Linked DNA regions of Methylomagnum ishizawai. The protein of the gene in region 2 interacts with the protein of the main gene of each other region in a pairwise test. Links are inferred from orthologs where the notes say so. Each region holds a gene or a part of one and is shown on either strand. Other genes may lie near its edges. The genes, in order: minD and epsG.

Evidence for each region.
Region 1: the proteins of epsG (region 2) and minD interact in binary tests that used the Bacillus subtilis proteins (3 or more experiments, as listed by UniProt). The link is inferred for Methylomagnum ishizawai from one-to-one orthologs.

The regions. Positions count from the first base shown.
Region 1 is NZ_FXAM01000001.1:283,089-291,180, reverse strand. What follows is about bases 5,277-8,092. They hold minD (septum site-determining protein MinD), read right to left. Parts: upstream 7,183-8,092; coding sequence 6,370-7,182; downstream 5,277-6,369. Other genes in these bases: minC (septum site-determining protein MinC), read right to left, coding at 7,215-7,943; minE (cell division topological specificity factor MinE), read right to left, coding at 6,071-6,367; B9N93_RS01155 (ABC1 kinase family protein), read right to left, coding at 5,277-5,913. Outside these bases: B9N93_RS01180 (OprO/OprP family phosphate-selective porin), read left to right, coding at 1-585; B9N93_RS01175 (PstS family phosphate ABC transporter substrate-binding protein), read left to right, coding at 676-1,740; B9N93_RS01170 (transglycosylase SLT domain-containing protein), read right to left, coding at 1,798-2,622; B9N93_RS01165 (DNA-3-methyladenine glycosylase I), read right to left, coding at 2,762-3,328; B9N93_RS01160 (PHP domain-containing protein), read right to left, coding at 3,348-4,190; more of B9N93_RS01155, read right to left, coding at 4,225-5,276. UniProt on the Bacillus subtilis protein: ATPase required for the correct placement of the division site. Cell division inhibitors MinC and MinD act in concert to form an inhibitor capable of blocking formation of the polar Z ring septums.
Region 2 is NZ_FXAM01000001.1:83,061-98,700, forward strand. The notes cover bases 6,786-9,785. They hold epsG (chain length determinant protein tyrosine kinase EpsG), read right to left. Parts: upstream 8,748-9,785; coding sequence 7,824-8,747; downstream 6,786-7,823. Other genes in these bases: B9N93_RS00440 (cellulase family glycosylhydrolase), read right to left, coding at 6,786-7,764; epsF (chain length determinant protein EpsF), read right to left, coding at 8,744-9,785. Outside these bases: B9N93_RS00410 (acyltransferase family protein), read right to left, coding at 1-69; B9N93_RS00415 (glycosyltransferase family 2 protein), read right to left, coding at 88-969; B9N93_RS00420 (lipopolysaccharide biosynthesis protein), read right to left, coding at 896-2,332; B9N93_RS00425 (glycosyltransferase family 4 protein), read right to left, coding at 2,349-3,602; B9N93_RS00430 (glycosyltransferase family 4 protein), read right to left, coding at 3,590-4,705; B9N93_RS00435 (hypothetical protein), read right to left, coding at 4,885-6,009; B9N93_RS24350 (hypothetical protein), read left to right, coding at 6,044-6,262; more of B9N93_RS00440, read right to left, coding at 6,352-6,785; more of epsF, read right to left, coding at 9,786-10,171; polysaccharide export protein EpsE, read right to left, coding at 10,181-11,005; B9N93_RS00460 (EpsD family peptidyl-prolyl cis-trans isomerase), read right to left, coding at 11,002-11,952; B9N93_RS00465 (undecaprenyl-phosphate glucose phosphotransferase), read right to left, coding at 12,049-13,569; B9N93_RS25235 (hypothetical protein), read right to left, coding at 13,809-14,114; B9N93_RS00480 (isocitrate/isopropylmalate dehydrogenase family protein), read right to left, coding at 15,076-15,640. UniProt on the Bacillus subtilis protein: May be involved in the regulation of capsular polysaccharide biosynthesis. Autophosphorylates in vitro. Phosphorylates and activates in vitro two UDP-glucose dehydrogenases, YwqF and TuaD, as well as the DNA-binding proteins Ssb and SsbB.

The DNA.
Region 1 (8,092 bases), 190 kb from region 2 along the record:
ACCGACATAGACCGCACCGCCTGGATCAACACCGGCAACCTGACCAAGGGCAACAAGGACGCGCCGGGTTCCTTCAGGGCCGACGAAGTCGCGATGTTCGGTGCCGAACTCGCGGGTTCCTATGGCCCGGTGCATATGGAGGCCGAATACATGCAAGCCCAGATCGCGGGCCAGGGCTATTCCAACCAAGACCTGTTACAAGGCTTCTACGTGCAAGGCGGTTGGTTCCTGACCGGTGAAAACCGCCCCTACGACGAGAAGAAAGGCACCTGGAACCGGGTCATCCCCCACAGCAACTTCCTGTTCGGCGATGGTTGGGGCGCATGGGAGATCGCGGCCCGCTACGACACCATGGACATGAACACCAAGCACATCAACGGCGGCTCCATCAACGCTGGAACCTTGGGCGTGAACTGGTACCTCACCCCGAAAGTCCGCTTCATGACCAACTGGGTACATATCTTCGGCACCCAAACCGGATCGGCCGGGAAATGCACCACCAGCGCGACCGGGAACGATACCATCGGCTGCTTCAACGGCCTGAGCCCGGATATCTGGGAAACCGCGGTCCGCCTCGACTTCTAACCGGAACCACCCGGCGGCATCCCCGCCGGGCTTCCCCTCCGCCACGACACCCCATAAACTCAGCCCCCCTTCAATCCACCGAGGTTTCGCATGAACAACAAGCTCCTGATCGCCAGCGCCCTCGCCGCCGGCTTGGCCCTGACCCAAGGCGCGGACGCCGCCGAGGCCGGCCGCGATTACATCAGCATCGTCGGCTCCTCGACCGTCTACCCCTTCGCCACCGTGGTCGCCGAACAATTCGGCAAGGGCGGCAAGTTCAAGACCCCCAAGGTCGAAGCCACCGGCACCGGCGGCGGCATCAAGCTGTTCTGCGGCGGGGTCGGCGTGCAATATCCCGATATCGCCAACGCCTCCCGCGCCATGAAGAAGACCGAGTTCGAGACCTGCCAGAAGGCCGGCGTCAAGGACATCGTGGAAGTGAAGATCGGTTTCGACGGCATCGTCGCCGCCCAGTCCAAGAAATCCAAGGACAAGCTGGAACTGACCCGCAAGGAACTCTACCTCGCCCTCGCCAAGCGCGTGCCCGACCCCGCCAAGCCGGACGGCGACGCCCTGGTCGAGAATCCCTACAAGACCTGGAACGAGATCAACCCCAAGCTCCCGAACGTCAAGATCGAAGTCCTGGGTCCGCCCCCGACCTCCGGCACCCGCGACGCCTTCGCCGAACTGGCCCTGGAAGGCGGCTGCGCCCAGATTCCCTGGATCAAGGCCAAGAAGGAAACCGACGACGCCTGGTTCAAGAATGTCTGCATGACCGTGCGCGAGGACGGTGCCTACATCGAGGCCGGCGAGAACGACAACCTGATCGTGCAGAAACTGGAAGCCAACCCCACCGCCGTCGGCATCTTCGGCTACAGCTTCCTGGACCAGAACTCCGACAAGCTGCTGGCCGCCCCGGTCGATGGCGTCGCGCCCAGCTACGAGCATATCGCCTCCGGCAAGTACGCCATTTCCCGCCCGCTGTTCTTCTATGTGAAGAAAGCCCATGTCGGCGTGATCCCCGGCATCGAGGCCTATGTGACCGAGTTCACCAGCGAGAAGGCGTTCGGCGAGGAAGGCTATCTGGCCGACAAGGGCTTGATCCCGCTGCCCGAGGCCGAGCGCAAGCATATCGCCACCGCCGCCAAGAAAATGACCCCGATGACGATGAAATAAGCCGCGCCACTTCCGGTCCGGCATGAAAAACCCCGCCTAGGCGGGGTTTTTCGCGTTTCAGGATTTACCCAGGGGCGGCGGGATCGGATGGATGGTTTTTTGATAGGAAGCCAGGATGCGCTTCACATAGCTTTGGGTTTCCTTGTAGGGCGGCACACCCTGGTATTGCTCCACCGTGCGTTCGCCCGCGTTGTAGGCGGCCAAGGCCCATTCCACCTTGCCCGAGAAATGCCGCAGCAGCCAATGCAGATAGGCCGTGCCGCCGCGGATGTTCTGTTCCGGGTCCCAAATATCCTTGACGCCGAAGCGCTCCGCCGTGGCCGGGATCAACTGCATCAAGCCCTGGGCGTTCTTGGGCGAGAGCGCCGAAGGATTGAAGCCGGACTCGGCCTGGATCACCGCCATCACCAACTCGGGATCGATGGAATAGACCGGGGCGATGCGCTCGACCCAATCCGCCACCGCGCCACGATGGGGATTCTTGCGCTTGAGGGTGGCGGTCACCACCGGGGGCGGCGGCTCGGGCTGGCAGGCCGGGTCTTCGGCGGCCTGGACCGTGCCGTAATGAGCCACCATCCGCGCCGCGTAGGCATCGCCGGCCTTGGCGGCGCGTTTGAACCAGCCCACCGCCAATCCGGCCTGGCGTGGCAGGCCGCGCCCGTTGAAGTACATCCACCCGAGGTTGTACGCCGCCATGGAATCGCCCAACAGCGCCGCCTTGCAATAGAGCTGGTAGGCTGCGGCGTAATCCTGCCGGACGCCCCGGCCATGCTCGTAGAGCGCCGCCTGTGCCCGCAAGCCCGCCGCTTGCTGGATGAAATCCTGGGCCGCGGCATTGCCCGCGACCAGCCCGCCCAGCAATAAATATCTGAATAAAGCCACATTTCCCCCGTTCGCCAAGGTGTTCGGTGCGGGGGAATTTAGCAAACTCGGGGATAAACCGATACGCGCCCGGTCAATGCCCGAGCTTTGGCCATAGCCCGGATGCAGCGATAGCGGAATCCGGGCTACGGGATGGACTTCAACCACCGCCGAGCTCCCGCCAGCGGAAGCAATCCACCAGGTGGTCGTTGACCATCCCGACCGCCTGCATGAAGGCATAGCCAATCGTGGTGCCGACAAAACGGAAACCGCGCTGTTTCATGTCTTTGCTCATGGTGTCGGATTCGGGGGAACGGGTCGGTATCTCGGCCATGTCCTGGAAAGCGTTGTGGCGCGGCCGCCCGTCCACGAAGCGCCAGAGGTAGGCGTCGAAGCTGCCGAATTGCTCGCGGACGGCCAGATAGGCGCGGGCATTGCCGATGGCGGCTTCGATCTTGAGCCGGTTGCGGACGATGCCCGCATCGGCCAGCAAGGCGGCTGTTTTGGCCGCGTCGTAGCGGGCCATGCGCTCGGCGTCGAATTGGTCGAACGCGGCCCGGTAAGCCTCGCGCTTGCGCAGGATCGTGGCCCAGGACAGGCCGGCTTGCGCCCCTTCCAGGATGAGGAACTCGAACAGCCGCCCATCGTCGTGCAGCGGCGAACCCCATTCGAGATCGTGGTATTGCCGTTCCAGCGGCGTGCGTTCGGCCCAGGGGCATCTTGGCATAGGAAAAGTCTCGTGCTGCTTATGAATCCACCGTGGGCCAGCGGCTCCACACCGGCACCAGCCCGGCGGGCAAAGGTGGCAAGCGTCCCAGTTTGAGCCAATGATGGTCGGGGCTGTGGAAATCGGAACCCACCGAGGCCAGCAAACCGAAGCGCCGGGCCAGATCAGCGCTGGCCTGCACATCGTTGGGCGCGGCCACGCCGGAAACCACCTCGATCCCCTCCCCGCCCATCGCCTTGAATTCCGCCAGCAGCCGCCGCAGCCAGCTTCCGGTGAGCTGATAACGCCGGGGATGGGCCACCACCGCCACCCCGCCCGCCGCGCGTATCCAAGCGATGGCCTCGGCCAGATCGGCCCATTGCGTGGCGACATAACCCGGCTTGCCGTGGCCCAGATAGCGCTTGAAGGCATCGCCCGCATCCCCGGCCAAGCCCTGCCCGGCCAGATATTGGGCGAAATGGGTGCGGGTCACCATCCCCGTCCCGGCCTGGGCCGACACCGCCTCGAACACGCCGGGAATGCCATGTTTGGCCAAGCGCCACCCGATTTCCACGGCGCGTTCATCGCGGACGATCCGCAGCCGGGCCAAACCCGCCTGCAAAGCCGCATGGTCCGGGTCGATATTGAGGCCGACGATGTGCAGGGTCTTGTGCTGCCAAGTCACCGAAACCTCGACCGCCGGCACGATATGGATAGCCAAATCGGCGGCGGCGCTTTGGGCCTCGGCCACGCCCGCCGTGGAATCATGGTCGGTCAGGGCCAGCACTTCGATCCCGGCCAGGGCGGCTTGGCGGACCAATTCGGCGGGCGCGTAAGCCCCGTCGGAGGCGGTGGAATGGGCGTGTAAATCGTAGCGGGGCATGGTTCGATCCAAGTTCATCGCCTCCGGCCGGCACCTAGCGCTCATCGCCATGCGAAGTCCGCCACATCGAAGCCAACAACCACACGCCCCCGACCCCCGCCGCCGAAAATCCCAACACCCCCAGGGCGGGCAAACCGAACAGCAGCGGCCCGCCGTTGACGGTCATCACGATGGACGAGCCGATAATCAAGGACGCCGTCACCATGCCCACGGTCAAGCGGCTGGCGGCGCGGTCCATCAACCCGCCGAAATGCGCCAGTTCCGGCATATCCACATTCACCTTCACCGCCCCGGCCCGCAACAAGCGCATGACCCGGCGGATATCGGTGGGCAAGCTGCCCAGCAGCGCCAGCACACTACTGAGATTGCGCTGGGCGTGGCGCATCAGGACTTCCGGCTTGTGGCGCTCCAACATGGCCTGGCTCAGGCGCGGCGCGACCTGGCTCACGATATCGAAATCGGGGTCGATCTGGCGGCCCATGCCTTCCAGGGTAATCAGCGCCTTGAACAGCATGGTCAGGTCCGGCGGCAGGGTCAGCCGGTGTTCGCGCATCAGGGCAGTCATATCGCCCAGGATATCGCCCAGCCGCAATTGCCGCAGCGCCACGCCGTGGTATTTGTCGATGAACATGCCGACCTCGGAAATCAGCCGCTCGGTGCTGGGATTGCCCTCGTCGGTCCAGTCCAGCAGCACATCCACCATGGCCGGGGCGTCGCGCACCACGATGGCGTTGAGCAGGTCCACCACCTGGGCGCGGCGGACTTCGGCCAGGGAACCCACCATGCCGAAATCGATGAAGGCCAGCCGGTTGCCGGACAGGTAGATGAAATTCCCCGGATGCGGATCGGCATGGAAAAAACCGTCGATCAACACCATCTTCAGCACCGCGTCGGCCCCGCGCTGGGCCACGAGCTTGCGGTCCAAACCGGCGATGTGCTGGGTTTGGAGGCTGCGGCCCGGAATGCCGTCGATGTATTCCTGGACATTGACGCGCTCGCCGCAATATTCCCAGAACACCTTAGGCACGACGATCTGGGCGTCGCCCGCGAAATTATTGGCGGCGCGTTCGGTATTGCGGGCCTCGGTCAGCAAATCCAGCTCGTTGCGCAGCGAAAGCTTGAACTGACGCAGGATTTCCTGGGGATGGAAGCGGCGGGCGTCGGCGAATTCGCGCTCGATGATGACCACCAAGCGTTCCAAGAGGCGCAGATCGGCCTCGATGGTGGGACGGATGCCGGGGCGGCGGATTTTGACGATGACCTGCTGGCCGTCCGGCAACACCGCCCGATGCACCTGGGCGATGGAAGCCGTGCCCAGCGGGCTGGGATCGATGTGGGCGAACACCTGGGACAGGGCCGCGCCCAAATCTTCCTCCAACTGTGGACGCAACGCCTCGAACGGCAAGGGCGGCACCCGGTCGTGCAGCTTCTCGAATTCGGCGATCCATTCCGGTGTGAACAAATCCACCCGCGTCGAGAGGATTTGGCCGAATTTGATGAAGGTCGGTCCCATGTCCTCCATCGCCTTGCGCACCCGCTGCGGCGGGTCGAGGTGCAAGAGTTCCTCGAAGCGGGTCCAGTGCAAGGCCCGCCCGGCCCGCTCCAACACCGGCTCCATCCCCAGCCGCCGCACCACGTCGCCGAAGCCATAGCGGATCAGGATCGAGGCAAGGTCGTGCAAACGGCCCAGGTCGCGCATGGCGCTCAAGGTTTCCAAGATCATCCTAGGGTGGTCCTCGTGCTGGGTGGAACCCGCCGCCTTGGGCGGTGACGCGATCCGGGGGATTGAAGCAGGTGGGCCGGGACAAACCGACCGGGGAAGGCAGGCCGGGCGGCCATCGGCTCGCGCCCCGCCCGCGGCCCTGGGAGCGGGCCGGGGCTTAGGGGAGTTTGCCTTGCGGGCGCGGCGGAGTGCGCTTTTGTTCGGCTTCCTCGGGCAGGATGATGTTGAGTTCGAGGATTTCGCGGCTATCGTCCTGTTCCATGGTGACGGTGATGGCGTCCTGGTCCACGTTCACATATTTACGGATCACCTCGAGCAAATCCCGCTGCAAATCGGCCAGATAATCCGGCCTATTGCGCTGCGAGCGTTCATGGGCCACCAGAATCTGCAAGCGCTCCTTGGCGATGGCCGCGCTGGTGGGCTTGGAACTCCGAAAATAATCCAACAAGCCCATGGTCAGCCCCCCCCGAACAAGCGGCCAAACAAGCCTTTCTTTTCCTCTTCGACGAAACGATGGGGAACATGCTCGCCGAGATAACGGCGCACCACATCCGAATAAGCCTGCCCGGCATCGCTCTTCTCGTCGAGGATGACCGGGGTGCCGGAGTTGGAAGCGTTCAGCACCGCCTTAGATTCCGGGATCACGCCCAGGAGGTGGAGCGAGAGGATTTCCTGCACGTCCTCGACGCTGAGCATCTCGCCGAGCTTCACCCGCTGCGGCGAATAGCGGCTGAGCAGGAGATATTCCTTGATCGGTTCCTGGCCGAGTTCGGCGCGGCGCGACTTGCTGGCGAGGATGCCCAGCATCCGGTCGGAGTCGCGCACCGAGGAGACTTCCGGGTTGGTCACGACGATGGCGTCGTCGGCGAAATACATCGAGAGATAGGCGCCGCGCTCGATCCCGGCCGGCGAATCGCAGACCACATACTCGAAGGTTTCCGACAGTTCGTTCAGCACCCGCTCGACGCCGTCCTGGGTCAGCGCGTCCTTGTCGCGGGTCTGCGAGGCCGGGAGGATATAGAGGTTCTCGCAGCGCTTGTCGCGGATCAGGGCTTGGTTCAGGCTCGCTTCCTGGTTGATGACATTGACGAAGTCGTAGACCACCCGCCGCTCGCAACCCATGATGAGGTCGAGGTTCCTCAGCCCGATATCGAAGTCGATCACGGCGGTGCGATGGCCCTTGAGCGCCAAGCCCATGGATAACGCGGCGCTGGTGGTGGTTTTGCCGACCCCGCCCTTGCCCGAAGTTACAACGATAATTCTTGCCACGCCTAACTCTCCAGATTCCAAAGATTTTTTGCTTATAGCGGATCGATGACCAAGGCGTTATCCACCAAATGGATGTGGGCCGGTTTGCCCCAGAGCGCCGGGTCGATGTTTTCGCTGATTTTGTATTGTGTGCCGATGCCCACCAGTTCGGCTTGTAGGTCGGCGCAGAAAATCCGCGCCTCCGGGTTGCCCTGTACCCCGGCCAGCGCCCGGCCCTTGAGCCTGCCGTAGATGTGGATATTGCCATCGGCGATGATCTCGGCCCCGGCGCTGATCTGGGCGCGGACGATCAGGTCGCCGCCCTGGGCATAGACGCGCTGGCCCGAGCGCACCGGCTGCTCGACCAGCTTGGTGGCGGGCTGGGATTTCGGGGGTTCCGGGCTTTTGGCGGCGGGGCGCGGCGCGGCTGGGGCAGCGGTTTCCTTGCCATCGGCCAGCACCGCCAGTTGGGCGGCCTGGGCGGCGGAATGCTGGGCCGGGTTGCCACCGCGCACACCGGCCGGCATCAGGTCGAGTTTCCGCAACAGCTTGAGCAAGGCCGGGAAATCGATTTTCTCGCGGTCAGGATCGAGTTCGGCCAGATCGAGGACCACCGGGGCGTAGCGGAAAAATTCAGGGGCCCGCCGGAGCTTCTCTTCGAGCTGGACGTTGACGGCGATCAGGTCGGCGGTGAAAAGCTTGAGGATGGGCAGGGTGATGGCACCCGCCCGGATGTCCAGCGCGGCGGAGGGTTGTTGCGGATCGGAGTTTTTCGCGGCCATCCTGGGGATACGCGGGATCGGTGGGGTGGGTTCGGGTCGGTGGCGCATTCTATCATCGCGCTTACCGCCGCGTAACCGTAGGCCCGGTCCCTGCCGGTGGGGAAACCAGCGGTTAGACCGGGGCGGGTCGCAGGCGATATGCTTTGCGC
Region 2 (15,640 bases):
GATAGCCCGCAAACCATCGATTTCGAGTACCCTGGTCCGCGCTAGCCATGCCTTTCCGCTGGTTTCCATACGCTATTTCTCCGCCCGCTATTCCATGCATAAGATTCGGCGTGGGTCCATCCGACCCCGTGCCAAATCGCCCAAAGCCCTGATATTCCCTTTCAACCTACCACGCCGATCCACCCAAGGTTCCGGCCACAAGGATTTAAGGATATTCGCCAATAGGTTTTTTAGCACCATCCAACCCGCGTATCCCGGTGACATCGTGCCTTTTTTGCATAGGTAAACCGGGTTGGCGATCTGGGAATACCCGAATCTCAGGCCGGAAGTGCGGCCCCGCTTGGTGCCAAGATGAACCCCGGTCATCCGCAGACAAATCACGACACGCCCATAAGCGGCCAAAGCGCGGCTGAAATCTATATCTTCCTGCCAACCGTATAAAGGCAAATTCTCGTCGAACCTTATCCCATGCTGCCGCACCGTGGCCATCTTGATAACCATATTGCAGCCATAACCTCCATAAGTTGTCTTAATTGCGGAATCCCAGGGTGGCAATGGCTTCCTATCCGCGATCAGACGCAAAGCCTGTTCCTGCTCGATACCTGGCCCACCGATGCCGTCCGCCAATAAATATCCCCGTGCCACCACAATATTCTGTAACTGCAATAGCTTTTCAGCCTCGGCAAGGTAATCGGGGTTGGGATAATAGTCATCGTCGAAAAACACCATAATATCGGCATCAGCGCAGGCGGCAATAATCGCATTGCGCTGGGACGACGAACCCCGTGGCGCGGCCACGCTTAGCACCGGGAACGGCAGGATGCCGGCCACGGCTGGATCGTAATCCGAGACCTCCGCTGGACAAATCACCAGGGCATCCGGTAGCCGGGTTTGCTTAGCGAGTTGAAATAGGGTTTGTGTCAGTTGCTCGCGGCGACCCGCAGTCGCTATGCCCACGACTAATTTCATCCGGGTTCTCCATGAATATCTTCCGACCCAAGTCCAACTTCATCAAAACCATCGCCAGGAAACAGGTAGTCACTACCTCGGCGACCACCCGCGCCCCCGCCATCGTGGAGCCGCCCACTTCGCCGAATAAGGCGCTCGCCAATACCGTGGCGATGCTCGATACCGCGCATACCGCGGTGGCCTTGATGATGTAGGCATCTTTACGCAAAGGTATCAGGACGTAGCTGGAAACCGCTTGGTTGAACGCGGCGAAGGGGAACATAAACCCGAATATCTGCATAATCAGGATAGTTTGCTCGAAACCCGGCCCCAGGATCAACGGTATAATCCAAGCCGATAACCCGACGGCAGCGAGCAAGGCCAAACCTCCGAATCCAAGCATGAACAGTATTCCATTGCGCATCAAGCGATAAGCCTCCCATTCATTTTCGCTGGAGCTGAGATGCCGTGTCACCGTACCTATCAATACCTGGCCTACCGGCTGCATGAAACTCAAGCCAACACTGGAAAAGCGCTCGGCGGGCCCGTAATAACCAACCTGGGCAGCGGACGCGAATAAACTCAAGAGATAAGTGGAAGCATTCGCCATCATGACTCTTAAACCACGGGAAGCGAATAAAGCCGTGGAATCCCATATCAGTCGGCAGGCACCTGCTAAGCTGAGATACTTCAAATTGATTTGGCGGGTGACCAAGGCATAGGCGACACCATTGATTATTAAGCCGGATAATAACAGCGCCTCCAAAACCCGCGCGCCCTCTTCCCGGTCCCGCACCATCAGCAAGATAAACCCCAGGCTGAGCGCGAATCCGAACACTTCCAACAAGGCTTGGGTGCGGAATTGCAAAGTGCCCTGGAAATACCATCCCAGATTGAATCCAGAATTGATGCCGATGGCGATGGCGTAGGCCATCAATTCCGGCTCGGTCCGCAATACCGGGGACAGCCAAGCCCCGCCCACGCCGATGGCGATAGCCAGGGGAATCATGATGACGCGGGCCATGGTTTGCCGTCCGACCTGGGCCGCGATACCGGAACGGTCGGTGGTTCCGGCCAGATCGCGCACCCCCGCGACCGAGCAACCATATTCGACACACAGCCATATCACCTGGAATAAGGCCGAAGCCGCCAAAACCTTGCCATATTCCTCCGGCCCCAAAACCCGGCCATAATAGGGAATCAGAATCAGCCCATAGATATAGCGGAACACATGGGCGATATAGACAAACCCCAAGGAATGCCGGGTCGATAGGGGTTTTTCCTGCCGCGCCGCGAGCGGTGGGCTGGCCGGCTCCAACCGGGCGGCGCGGCGGCGCTTCTTCCCGCGCCGATTCCTGGCGGAAGACCGCTGGCCGCGCTTCATGACGGCGCCTGGAAACTCAGGGGCATAATCCCAACCGCGCCAGCAGGGGATGGTCGGACTGCCGCGCCAAGACCTGCCCCACGGCATCGGCCAAGGCTTGCCTGAAGTTCTCCTGGGAAAAGCGCTCGGCATTGGCGCGGCAGACTTCCGGCCTGAAGCCGCCCATGGACTCGAACTCGCGCACGGCTTGGCATAGGGACGCCGCCGTCTGCCGCGGGAAAAACCAGCCGGTGCCCCGCTCGGGGTCGGGATCGGCCACCACGCTTTCCAGCACGCCGCCCGCGCCGTAGGCGATCACCGGCGTGCCGCAAGCCTGGGCCTCGACCGGGGTGATGCCGAAATCCTCTTCCGCCGCGAACACCAGCGCCTTGGCCCGCGCCATGGTGTCGGCCAGCACCGCGCCGGGCTGATAACCCAGCACCTCGATATTGGCGGCCCGCCGCGCCAGGAACCGCACCCGGTCCAATTCCGCGCCCTCGCCGATCATGACCAGGCGCTTATCGGGCATGGCGGCGAAGGCTTCGGCGATCAAGGGCATGCGTTTGTAGGCCACGTAGCGCCCGGCGGCGAGATAGAAATTCTCCTTATCCCGGCGTAGCTGGAAAGTCCCGGTATCCACCGGCGGATACACCACGCTGGCCGTGCGGCCATAGACTTTCCGTATCCGTCGGGCGACATAGGCCGAATTGGCGATAAAACCATCCACCCCATGGGCGGTACGGGTATCCCAGAGCCGCAGATAATGCAGGCAAGCCCGCGCGGCCCAGGATTTCCAGCCGGTTTCCAACCGGGATTCGCGCAGGTATTGGTGCTGCAAATCCCAGGCGTAACGGATCGGTGTATGCACATAGCTGATATGGATTTGGTCCGGCCCGGTAATCACCCCCTTGGCCACCGCGTGGCTGGAGGAAATCACCAGGTCGTAATCCGACACATCGAATTGCTCGACCGCCAGCGGCATCAAGGGCAGATAATGACGGTAACAGGTCCGCGCCCTGGGCAGGCGCTGGATGAAGCTGGTCCGGGCCTGGCGCCCCTCCAGGAACGCCCGCTCGCCCTCGTCCAGGAAATCCACCAGGGCGAACAAATCGGCCTGCGGATAGACCTTGAGGATTTGCTCCAGCACTTTTTCCGAACCCGCCCGGCTCACCAGCCATTCATGGACCACGGCGACCCGCAACGGCCCGGTGGCGGCATGTGGTAGCGACGGGCTGTCGGGGGATGGGGCTTGCAATTGCAAGCGCCGTGGGCTGCCGCTCAAGTTTTGCACAAAGCCTCCTGCATGAATGCCAGATTCAGCCGGGCGCTTTCCTTCCAGGAATAGCGCTTGGCCCGCGCCAAACCGGCCATGGACAAGCGCTGGCGCAGCCCGGCGTCGGCGAACACCGCCCGGATTTGCCCGGCCAGTTGATCGGGACGCTTGGGATCGAAATACAACGCGGCCTCGCCGCAGACCTCGCGCACCGCCGGGGCGGTCGAGGCCAGCACCGGACAGCCGCAGGCCATGGCTTCCAGCGGCGGAATCCCGAAACCCTCGTAGAACGAAGGGAAGATGAAACAGCCCGCCTTACGGTACAGCGCCTTCAAGGCCGCGTCGGAGACATAACCCACCCGTTTGATCGCCTCGGGATGGGCCGCGGCGCTACGGAACACGCCAGGGTCGGCCATCCCGGCGGCGACGCAAGGCGGGGCGGCGTCGCCCAGGAGCCGGATGGCCTCGGCGATGGTGGCGAAATTCTTGTTGGGCGTCGGGCTGCTGACCGCCAGCGCGTAGGGATCGGTCCCCAGCCCGTAATGGTCGAGGACGGCGTCGTCCGCCTCGATGCGGCTCAAATGCTGCCAGCCCTCGGTGGCGATCCTGAGCCGGTCCTCCGCCACGCCGAAGCACTGGGCGATTTCCTCCGCGCTGAAGCGGGACACGGTGATGGTGAGCGGCGAGCGCCGGGTGATGGAGCGCAGCAAAACCTCGTGCCAGAGCCGGAAACGCCAGCCGAAGGATTCGGGAATCCGCCGCACCGAAGTATCGTGGACGGTGATGGACTGCCGCCGCTTCAACACCGGCCCGGTCGCGCCGAAGCTGAACAAAAAACCGCGCCCGACCCGCCAAGGCAAATCGAATTGCTCCCACAAATGGCCCCGGAAATACCCGAATTGTTCGGCGGGAATCGCCCGCAACTCGGGTAAATCGACCCCTTTGGGCGCGAGCAGCCGACAACTCAGGCCATCGCCTTCGCCATGGGCCAATAGGGAATCCAACTCCGCCAATACTTCGCGGGCATACCGTTGTATTCCCGTCACCCGCTGCCCCAGGAAACGGCCATTGATAAACACCGTTTGCCGGGGCGATAGATAAGCGATCCCGTGCTGACTCATAATCAAACCCCAAGGGCCAGCGCCCGGACCGGATAATATCCCTGATCCCGCATATCGATCACATCCCTGTCGTGTCAGACGAATAAGCCAAAACGGCCCTGACGCTATTATCCGACTAATAGTGTAGGTATTATCCAGCGCTCCTGCTGGGGTCGGCTATATGAGAAACTGCGTATGGTTCAAACCTTGCCTGGATGCCCACGCCAGGAATGGCTATCGGGATATTGGCGTGGCTTGAAACCAGCCCCGTCCCGGGCGGATTCCCATTGCGGTTTTCGGCAGACCCCACCCGCCGCCGCCACGGCGGATAGGGTATAGAAAACCATCCCAGGATCGGCCATGGTCCCGGAAATCGCCCCCGCCACCAGCACCGCCATCAGACCATGCCGCGCCGCCCTGGCCACCGCCGCGACCGTGGCGGACTCCACGAAGACCGGCACGGCGAATAACCGCGAGCAAAACAGCGTAAACAACCCGACGCCAATCACTCCGATATTCGATAACAACGCCATGGGAAAACTAGAGGCCCGCGCACTGCCAAAGCCTATCCCTAGCCCATAGGTATCGATAAAATTAACCCAAGCTTGCTGGTTCCATAAACTTCTTTCCCGGCCCGAGGCACTATCCAGTTTATTCACCAGGGTCAAATCGAAGAATTCAAAGATACGGCTGAAGATTCGCGGCTGGCTCAACGCCAGGAAACACCCAGCCAAAACCACCACCCCCACCATCAGCGTGGTCGGTCCCAAATACAAAGCCTGCCTATGCCAATAGGCCTGGGCCAAGGCCACCGCCGTGGCGAGGGTTCCATAAATCAGTAAGCCCGCATAAGCGGTCGAAGAAGTCGTCATCAATAACAAGCCCAAGGACGCCAAAGCCACGATACCGCTATAAACCCCGCGCACCCCATCCCGGCACAGGCTGGCCGTGAACGCGAACAAAGCCAGGGTAAACGATGAAAATGCCGAGGTTTCCGGGAACGTACCATAAATACGCAATAAACCTCCGACCTCGCCGCCAGTGAACGTGGCATAGCTCGCATTGCGGAATAGGTTCAATACACTGGGAAAACCCAGGTTATTCTCCGCCAACTGCAATACCCCGGCCCAGATATTCAGCATCGCGAGCAATAACACCGCATCGCGCATCCCCGCCATGCGCCGCTCGGAATCCAGCAAGCTACGCACCGAGAGGAAACACGCCAAACCGAGCAAGGCATAGATGGATTGGGTGAGGTTGGTCGAAAGCGGTTTGAGTGGCATCAAGGCCACGCCGCCGATCACACCGCGATTGGTGCTAAACACATAAGTTTCACCAGAGAACAAGCGGGGCAACCCTATGGCGCTCAGCACTTCCCATAACACCAGCAATAATAACCAAAACCCAGGTTCTGGATACGTTATCAGCCTGGGCGATAAGGATATTCCACGGTTGGCTATCGCTTTCCATATCAAAAACGGCATGAGTAAAACAGCGGGCAGGATGGGCGCATCTCCGAGCATGGAAAACGACAGGGTCGCGGTTCCGCCGAATAAAAGGCAAATCATCAGCGCATAGAGAATTCCCTCGCCCGATGCGAGCAGTCCCGCGAGAATCACGGGGATTGCGAAAACCGTGATTTCCATGAGTCGCCACACCCTATCAGCTTAATAATTCACGCCAATATCCAAAGGCGCATCCAACCAGGTGCCGGAAATATAAACCGGGGCGGCCCCCAGCTTAATCCTACGCCTGCCCTGCACGCTGGTATCGAGAGCCACGGGTTTACCCAAGACATCGACCGCCTCGATGGTCTTCTCATTCGCGGGAACACTGAGATAAGGCGCCGCGCCTTCCACGCTCCAAACCACCAGTTTCCGACCCCGCGCCCCGGTGAATACGAATCCCTGTATCCCGCTGGCGGGATGGTCGGCACCGGCGAGTTGGCTCAGCAAAATCATATCGCCCAATTGCCGGGCCATGGTTTGATAAGCGAAATAGGTTTGCCGGTGCTGCCCATTATTGCGGGTCAACCCCATGAGACCATCGACCGCATCATAGGAAGAAAACCAGCAGGTCGCCTTGATACCCGCCGCCGCCGCTAGAATATAAGTCCTGGGCAGATAAGCCACCAAGGTGGATTCTGGAATACTGCCTTTCGCCCCTTCTAATGGCCAGCCCCATTCGGTAATCCATATTTCCGGGGTATAACCCAGTTTGGCCTTGCCTTGATCGCGTAAACGGCGCACCGCCGACCGGAACGAGCGGTCCTGATCAACCACGTTGAAAGGCCGGGTCCAATCGGTATCATAGGCGACGGCGGTATATTCTGGATTAGCGGGCGCATTATAAGGATGGACCGCAAAACCGGCGATTTCCTTGGGCAGACCGGCTTCGAGAAACCAATAATGCACGATCCACATATCGTCATCGGTCAACAGCTTGATGGCAGGGTCGATAGCCTTGACCGCGCGCACCGATTCCTGGGTGATCTTGATATATTGATCCACCCAAGGCGAAGGCGCTTTACCCTGCCAATGACCCCCGAATTTTTGCAGTATCGCGTCGTTATGGGGTTCGTTCCATATTTCCAGGACGAAAGGTACCCCGGAGGCTTTCATCAAGCCCGCCACCTGGGCGGCATAACGGGAGAAACCCGATGCATTCACCGAGTGGGTAGGATTTTCTGGGGTATTGGGATAGGCTTTCTGATTGCCATAAGCGAGCATGAAAACCACGCCGATGCCATGTGCCTTATAATAGTCCAGGCGTTGCTGGAAGTCGTTGGGGAAGTGGCTTAAAAACTGTCCAGCGGTGGGCTCCATAATGGACCAGCCGACATTATCCCGTACCCAGCGCACGCCCAACTCGGAGAGATTCGATAAGCTGGCAAGCGGTTCGCCTTGGCTGAACTTCACGCCCAGGCATAAAGTCTCGCGGAAAGGCGTGGCAGCGGGCTGGAAATCGCCGCCGGGCGGAGGCAATACCGCGCCCCAATCCGCCGCCATCGCGCTTTCCAAGCCCATCCATAACACGAAGCCTAGCACTATCCATAACAATCGCTTTCCCTGCTTGGACATGGGATGGCCTCCAAAAATTATCCGCCCATACTCCACTCCCGGCCAGTAGGTTCCGGGTTTCAGATATCGTTGAACACCGCCGCGACCCATTCCACCCTGGCATCGATGAGATGGGTTTTCACCGCCTCCAAATCCTTCATCCGGGTTTGGTTTTTCCTGACCACCAGCAATACATTCTTGGTATTGGCCGCGATGATCTGGGTATCGGCATAGCGGTTGGCGGCGGGGGTATCCACGATCACCACCGCGTAAATCCGCCCGCACTCGCGCAACAAGGCCGCGAAGGCGGGCCGGTCCAGCAATTCCTGCGGATTGGGCGGCACGGTCCCGGCGGGCAGGACGGAAAGGCCACCGAAAGCCCCGATCTCGGCGATGACTTCGGTGCCGCGGCGTCCGGCCAAAACATCCGCCAAGCCTTGACGCTGGGCCAGCCCGAAAATGCGGTGCTGCCGCGGCTCGCGCAGATTGGCGTCCATCAACAAGGTCCGCACGCCCAATTGGGCGAAAGCCACGGCGAGATTGGCGGCGACATAGCTGCAACCATCGCCCCGGTCCAGGCCGGCCACCGCCAAGGCAGTGGCATCTTCCAAGCCGAACAGCCGCAAATTCAATTGGCTGCGCAAACGCCGGAACACCTCGGCGCGGTCGCCGAACGGCGCATGGGCCAGGGTCAGTTCGGGGCTGAACGCCTGGGCCTCGGGCTGGCCGGGCACGAAATAGGCATAATCAAACTGCCGGGCCAGGGCGATTTCCACATCGGCGTTCTCGACCAGACCCAGGCTCACGGCGGCCTCGCCGAAGCGCAAACCCCGCTCCTGCTGGCGGCGCTCGATGGCGTCGATATCCAGGAAACCGATCTTGCCGGTTTCGGCCAACAGTTTGCCGATGGGCTTGCTGGCCAGCGCTTGCGGGAAGCCGGCCCGGCGCTCCAAGCGCTCGACGCGGACGGGTTCCGCGTGCGATTCCTTGTGTAATTCCTTCATGGATATGGGCCTCCTCGTGGGGGCAAAGCCGGTTTTTGGAGGAAGCCCAACGCGGGACGCCGCGTCCGCCCTGGGGCGATGCTGACCAGGACCGGCACGCCCAAACCCCGCCCGATATCGTCTTCCGCCCGCACCCGGCGGTCGAAGACCTCACGCAACAGGGCGCAGGCCACGCCGAACAGGACGCCCATGACCACGCCGATGGCGAGGTTCAGCGCCAGGCGCGGCTTGGATGGCCACAACGGCGGCACGGCGGAATTCAGCACGGCGATCTCGGTCTGGCTGCGCTGGCTTTCCAGGCGGATTTGCTCGGTGCGCTGGCGGGCGCTGTCGTAGGCACGTTCGGCGTTCTCGACTTCGTGGGTCAGCACCATGGCGCGGTCGCGTCCTTCCTTCAGTTCGAGGACGCGGTTTTTCTGGCGGTCCAGGGCGTGTTCGATCTGGGTTTCGCGCTGCTGGGCCTGGGCCGCCGCGTGGGCTAGGGAACCTTTCACATTCTGGATTTCGGCGGCGATCTTGCGCTTGAGGCTGTCGCGCTCGGCGCGGGCGCTTTGGTGGACCGGATGCTTGGGGCCGAGTTGATCGGCGGTCTCGGCCAGTTTGGCCTCGGATTGGGCCAGGGCGTGCTTGAGGTTCTGGATCAAGGCGTTGCCCTGGATATCGGGCAATTCTTCCAAGCGGCCCTTGGCCTCGGCCTCGGCGACTTGGCGCTGGCGGGTCTGGATATCGTAGGTCTGGGTCTGGGCGATCACCCATTGGCTGGAGAGTTCGGCCAGCCGGGCGTTTTCCACGTCGAGCTTTTCGTCGGAAGCCACGATGCCGGTGCGGCGCTGGTATTCCGACAGCCGTTGCCGGGCCGCTTCCACCTGGCCGCGCAGATTCTTGATCTGGTCCTCGAACCACGAGGCCTGGGTGCGGGCCGGATCGACCCGCAAATCCAGGTTGGTCTGGATATAGGCGCGGGCGAAGGCATTGGCGACCCCGGCGGCGAAGTCCGGGTCGGTGCTGGAAAACTCGATGGCGATGACGCTGCTATCGCGGCCCGGCCTCGCGTCCAGGTACTTCACCAAGCGGTCCGCCACCCAATCGCGCACGCTGCCCCGGCCCTCGGTTTCCTGGTCGAATTTCTCGACCAGTTCGGGAACCTCGGTCAGTTTGAGGCTATCGACCACCCGCAGCGCCACGGCGTGGCTGGTGATGATATCGACCTGGGTCGCCAGATAGCCGGTCAGCAACTGCCCCGGCAGGATCATCCCGGTGATGGGGTCCACGCCCTTGAAATCGACCAACACCGAGGCCCGGGCGGTATAGGTCTTGGGCAGCGCCCAACTGAGGCCGGCGACCAACCCCACCACGCCCAGAAACACCGCCAGCACCGCCCGCCACCGCGCCGCCAGGATCAAAAACATTTGGGTATAGGTCATGGACGGCTCCTAGAACCAGCTTTCGCGCACATAGATCACATCGTCGGGGCGCACCAAATCCCCGAGTTCGGCCGTCTCCGTCAATAATTCGCCCTGGCCACCGCGGCGCTTCACCTCGACGCCGTCGTCGGTGCCCCGCGCCGTCAGCCCGCCGCCGATGGAAATGGCCTGGGCGATATTGATATCGCGCTCCAAACGGAACACGCCCGGATGCTGCACTTCGCCATAGATATAAAAGGTCTGGGCCTTGGGCACGTACACCAGATCGCCGCCCGTCATCCCAATATCCTTGGAGACATCGCCCGCGAACAAGGCACGCAGATCGATTTCCCGATGCTGATTGCCGCCCCCGGCGGTCCGCACCAAGACCGCCACCTCGCCGCCCTCGCTGGACACCCCGCCCGCCGCCGCCAAGACCTGCGACAAGGTACTGGCCCGCTCCAAGGCATACTGGCCGGGCTTGCTCACCGAACCCATCACCGAAACCTGCTGGCTGGCGAATTCGGTCACCACCAGATTCACATGGGGTTGCTTGATAAAACCCTGTTCGGTGAGTTTCTGGGCCAGGAGGGTTTCCGCCTGCCTGGGGCTTTTACCGCCAACCAATACCTCTCCCACCAAAGGGAAGGTAATCCCGCCCGACGCGCTGACGCGGGTTTCGACCGCGAGGTCTGGATAATCGAATACCGTGATTTTCACGAAATCACCCGGCCCCAATAAATAATCCTCGGCCCCGGCCACTCCATAACCCCCAAGCAATAGCCAGAAAACCACCCACCACCGCAAGATCGTTCCCATGCCGAGCGTGGAAACGATAGATATCTCTTTGTTCATAAGCCATCGATCCCCTTTTGTAGATGCCGCCCATCGGACGAGGTCAATTCATTTTGCCCAGCGTTGGACCGTTGCATTGTCTCGGGCTCATACCCGGCGAACTCGCCTTGATAATGAATTTCCGCCACCTGCCATAGACGGTTCAAATGTATACGGCTGACTTCCACATTGCGGACGCTGGACAAATAAGCCTCGATGGCGGGCTTGGCTTTCTCTTCGTCCACCGGCGCTAATAGAGCCGCTTCCAATTGCAGGAGCAATACGGTTTTACCCCGCTGTATGGAAGCAATATCGCCTGGTTTCATACCGACCAATCGTGGCAATAGTTCCAAGGGTGCCTGTTCCGCGCTCCATTGCAGCCATTCGGTTTGGTAGTCGATCATTTGCGCTTGCAAAATATTGGCGGTTGCCTGCGGGGTTTGTATCAGATCCAATAGTTTTTGGAGTCCTGGGTCGAATCGGTCGGCGGGTATGGAGAACGCCTGCAAGCGGTATAGCTTGCGTTGGGAAAAAAGTTCGGAATGCTCGCGATAGAAAGCCGCGGTGTCTTCGGGCGTGGGCGGAACTTTGGGCAAAACCTTGCGCTCCAGATAAGCCAAGGCCAATATCCGGCGCTTGGCGTCCTCGATAGCAAGCATAATTTTAGGATCGCGCTCTAAATCCTCCCGCATCGCTTGTTGGACTAATAACTCCTGTTCGATCAAGGTCTCCAAGGCATCGCGGCTAGCCTCCCGTGGAGTTTCCCCGGTTTTGACCCTAGTATGTGCCAGGAAGCTATTCAACTGATGGACGGTGATTTCCGCATGGTTCACCCGTGCCACAACCTGGGAAGAATGCTTGGCCTCAGAGCCACCGCAACCCGCGAGCGCAAGACTGATAAATACCAGGATGATCCTGATCAATACCTTAGTCATTCCTTTGGTCTCGCTCCGTCGAATCCTTACCATCCAAGTGACATAAATCCCAGTCTGAATCCAAAGCCTGCTTTGACCCAAACATCAAAAGCCTTCCATGGCAAACTTTGGACCCCTGGAAATTCCGCTTTAATAAGCATGTTTATCCCCGAACAAGACCTTCACAGTCTTTAGGATAATCCAGCAATCCAGGCCCAAAGACCAATTCCTGAGATATTCCAAATCGCATTCGATGCGCCCGCGCATATGTTCCAAGTCGTCACCGCCGCGGAATCCATTGACCTGCGCCCAGCCAGTAATTCCCGGCTTGACTTTATGGCGGATCATATAACCCAGGATTTGCTTGCGGTATTGCTCGTTCACCGCGATGGCGTGTGGCCTCGGTCCCACCAAACTCATACGGCCCTGTAAGACATTGATGAACTGCGGCAACTCGTCCAGTGAGGTTTTACGGATGAACTTCCCGAACACCGTTACCCGGTTATCATTCTGCGTGACCTGGGTATAATTCGCGGCGCCATCCTCGGTCACGGTCATCGAACGGAATTTGTAAACAATGACCTCTTCCCCGTCCAAGCCATAGCGCCGCTGGCGGAATAAAACCGGCCCTGGTGAATCCAATTTCACCCCCAGCGCGACCAAGAGCAAAACCGGCGAAATCACCAGCAAAATCGCCAAGGAGCCAACGATATCGAAACCCCGTTTAATGAGTCCACGTAGGCCATAAAAAGGAGTATCGCAAATCGCCACGACAGGCATTCCATTGACCTGTGAAAACCGCGCCTGGATCAAATCGAAGATAAAAATATCTGGCACGAAGAACACCGAAGCCGTGGTATCGCGCAAAGATTCTAGTAACTGCTGTACCCGTGGCTGTAAAGACATGGGCAGGGCGATATAGATCAAATCGATCCCATGTTTGCGGACATAATCAGCGGTTTCCGCCACCCGGCCCAATAACCGGTCTTCCATATTTTCGGGCAAGCGCCAAGCTTGGCGGTCGTCGAAAAAACCCACGACCCGGATACCTAGATAAGCATCCTCGGTGACTTTCTTATGCAGCGCCAAGCCCAATGGGTTGGCGGCGATAATCACGGCTTTGCGGGCTTTGGTGCGGTTCGCCACCGAGCGCAGGGCGTTACGCGCCAAAAGTTGCGAACCCAGCAATGCGACGGGCACCATCACGAACCAGGTGAAAATGATTCCATGGGAAAACATGCCCGCAGTTTTAGTGGCATAGCCCACCAAAAGTAAAACCCCGAACACCACGCACCAATTCCACAGAATAGAATTGATCGCCTCGAAGTAAGGAAACCGGGCACGGTCGCGGTATAAGTTGATTTCGTCGAACACTTGGGCCGATACCAGAAACCCCAGGACTCCGAGAATCACATAGGGTTGGTCCAGCGCATGTCCATAGCCTAGAGCGACCAAGGCCAAGCCCAAGCTAACCACCACCGGGCATAGTAGCCATTTAATCAAGATCACGCCGGGCAAATCCAGCGAGGTGGCCCCATGGGAAGGGGCTTTGGTCAGTCGGGCCGAGGGCAGGCATTCGAGTTCGGCCTGGGTTTCCGTATATGCGCCATGATTGCCTTTGAGCCAACGCGGCGGGCGGGTATTCCGCAAGAGCGTCCCTGATTTTTTCATCTGATACAACATCCTTGTTTATCCGCCACGCAGTGCAGCCTATTTCCCAAGATACAGGCCACGCATATTGATTACGGATTCCCAAACCGGGTTTGGGAACGAGTATCGATAGATGTCAGCGCAAAGCCGTTTTCAGGGGGGTCTTTGGCGCCCAAAACTTGCTTTCGGGGCCATGCACGGCCAAGACAAACCTCTTGGATTCCAAAACAGTTTCGCGGACACAGATATGCAAAATCCAGCTAACCGGAAATGGTTCCTTGTCCTTGCCCCAAAGCCTTATGCTTGCGGCGGATTTGGAAGGCGATCAAGCTGACGCCCACCACCATCATGGCCCATTCTTCGGGTTCGGAGACCGCCAACACCTGGAATGATCCCGCGAAGCCGGTGTGCGGGTCGATGGCGTTACCGCTGGCGACCAGCGTATAGGTGATACCGCTGGTAAGCCCGGCGAAGGTATAAGCATGGCGGACAGGTTTGAAAGGCTTGAGGGCGGAACTGCCCGTCAGGTTCAAATCCAATCCGGCCACGGTTTGAAAGCTGGTCAAAAACCCGCATCCGAACGCCGAATCGGACAGAAAAAAAACAATATCCTTAGTGAAACCGCCGCCCCCTGCGATATTGTCTTGGAATTCCACGAAATTACCATGATCCAGCGGGGTGCTGATGGTAAACGAATCGTTGATAGAAACACTGGATTGCAATACGTTGCGGTTGATATCCTTGACCGTGACCGAATTAATGGCCGCTCCCGCTGTGCAGGATAAAAGGCCGGACCACAGTGCAGCACTCAAAGCGATAAAATATAATTCCTTCATCGCCGTATACCTTCCATGCTGGAATGAAAAAACACCATCCTTGTCACCATCACTTGGACGATTCCGTATTGGCCTGGAACCTTATGGATCGACTTACGATCCTTAGGTTCTCCATTTTCACGTCTGCCTACAGATCGTCACACAAGCAATATCAGCCAGTTTAGGATACGTAAATCTTGCCCAGCTGGGTGTACGTAGCTTTCCTTAGTTACGCGGCGTAGATAGGGAATCGGGCTGTTTATAAGAACCCCCTCTGGTAAATACTGCATTCCCACCGGGTAGCCGTGGTGTGCCCTATCCCTATTGTCGCCAGGTGGCATACACCCCCGTCACCACGATGAACAGCGCCAATCAGCAGTATTTCCACGATATGCAGGCGGAAGGCCGTGGCCATGGTCGGGCCGCTGTGGTGGACTTTGTAGAACCGCCACAGCGAGTCGAAGGTATGGCTAGCACAGTGCCAGCCATACAAGGCCAGGTTCCAGTAGCACGAACGACAGCGCCGCTTTGATCTTACGCGCACAAAAAAGCCCGGCATCAAGCCGGGCTTTTTTGTTTTAGGCTGGCGTCCCCAGGGGGATTCGAACCCCCGTCGCCGCCGTGAGAGGGCGGTGTCCTGGGCCTCTAGACGATGGGGACAGTAACGAGGGCGCAAAGCATAGCGCCATGCGTCCCCGAGGGCAAGGCTGATTTAGCCGATCTTGGCGCAGATGGCCTCGGCCATCTGGGCGGTGCCGCAGGTGGATTCGGGATTGAGGTCGGGGGTGACGTATTTCCCTTCGCGGATCACCTCGCGCACGGCCTGCTCAATCCGGCGGGCCGCGGCCAGCTCGCCGATATGCTCCATCATCATGGCCCCGGCCAGGATCATGGCGGTCGGGTTGGCAATGCCCTTGTCGGCGATGTCGGGAGCGCTGCCATGCACCGCTTCGAACAGCGCCGCGTCGGTGCCGATATTGGCCCCGGCGGTCAGCCCCAAGCCGCCGATCAGGCCCGCCGCCAAGTCCGACAGGATATCGCCGAACAGGTTGGTGGTGACGATCACGTCGAAGCTCTGCGGTTTCATCACCATGTGCATACAGGTGGCATCGACGATCTTGTCGTCGAACTCGATGTCCGGGTATTCCTTGGCGATTTCCCGGCCGATCTCCAGGAACAGGCCGGACGTGCATTTGAGGATGTTGGCCTTGTGGACCAGGGTGACTTTTTTGCGCTGGGCCTTGCGGGCGTACTCGAAGGCATAGCGGATGATGCGC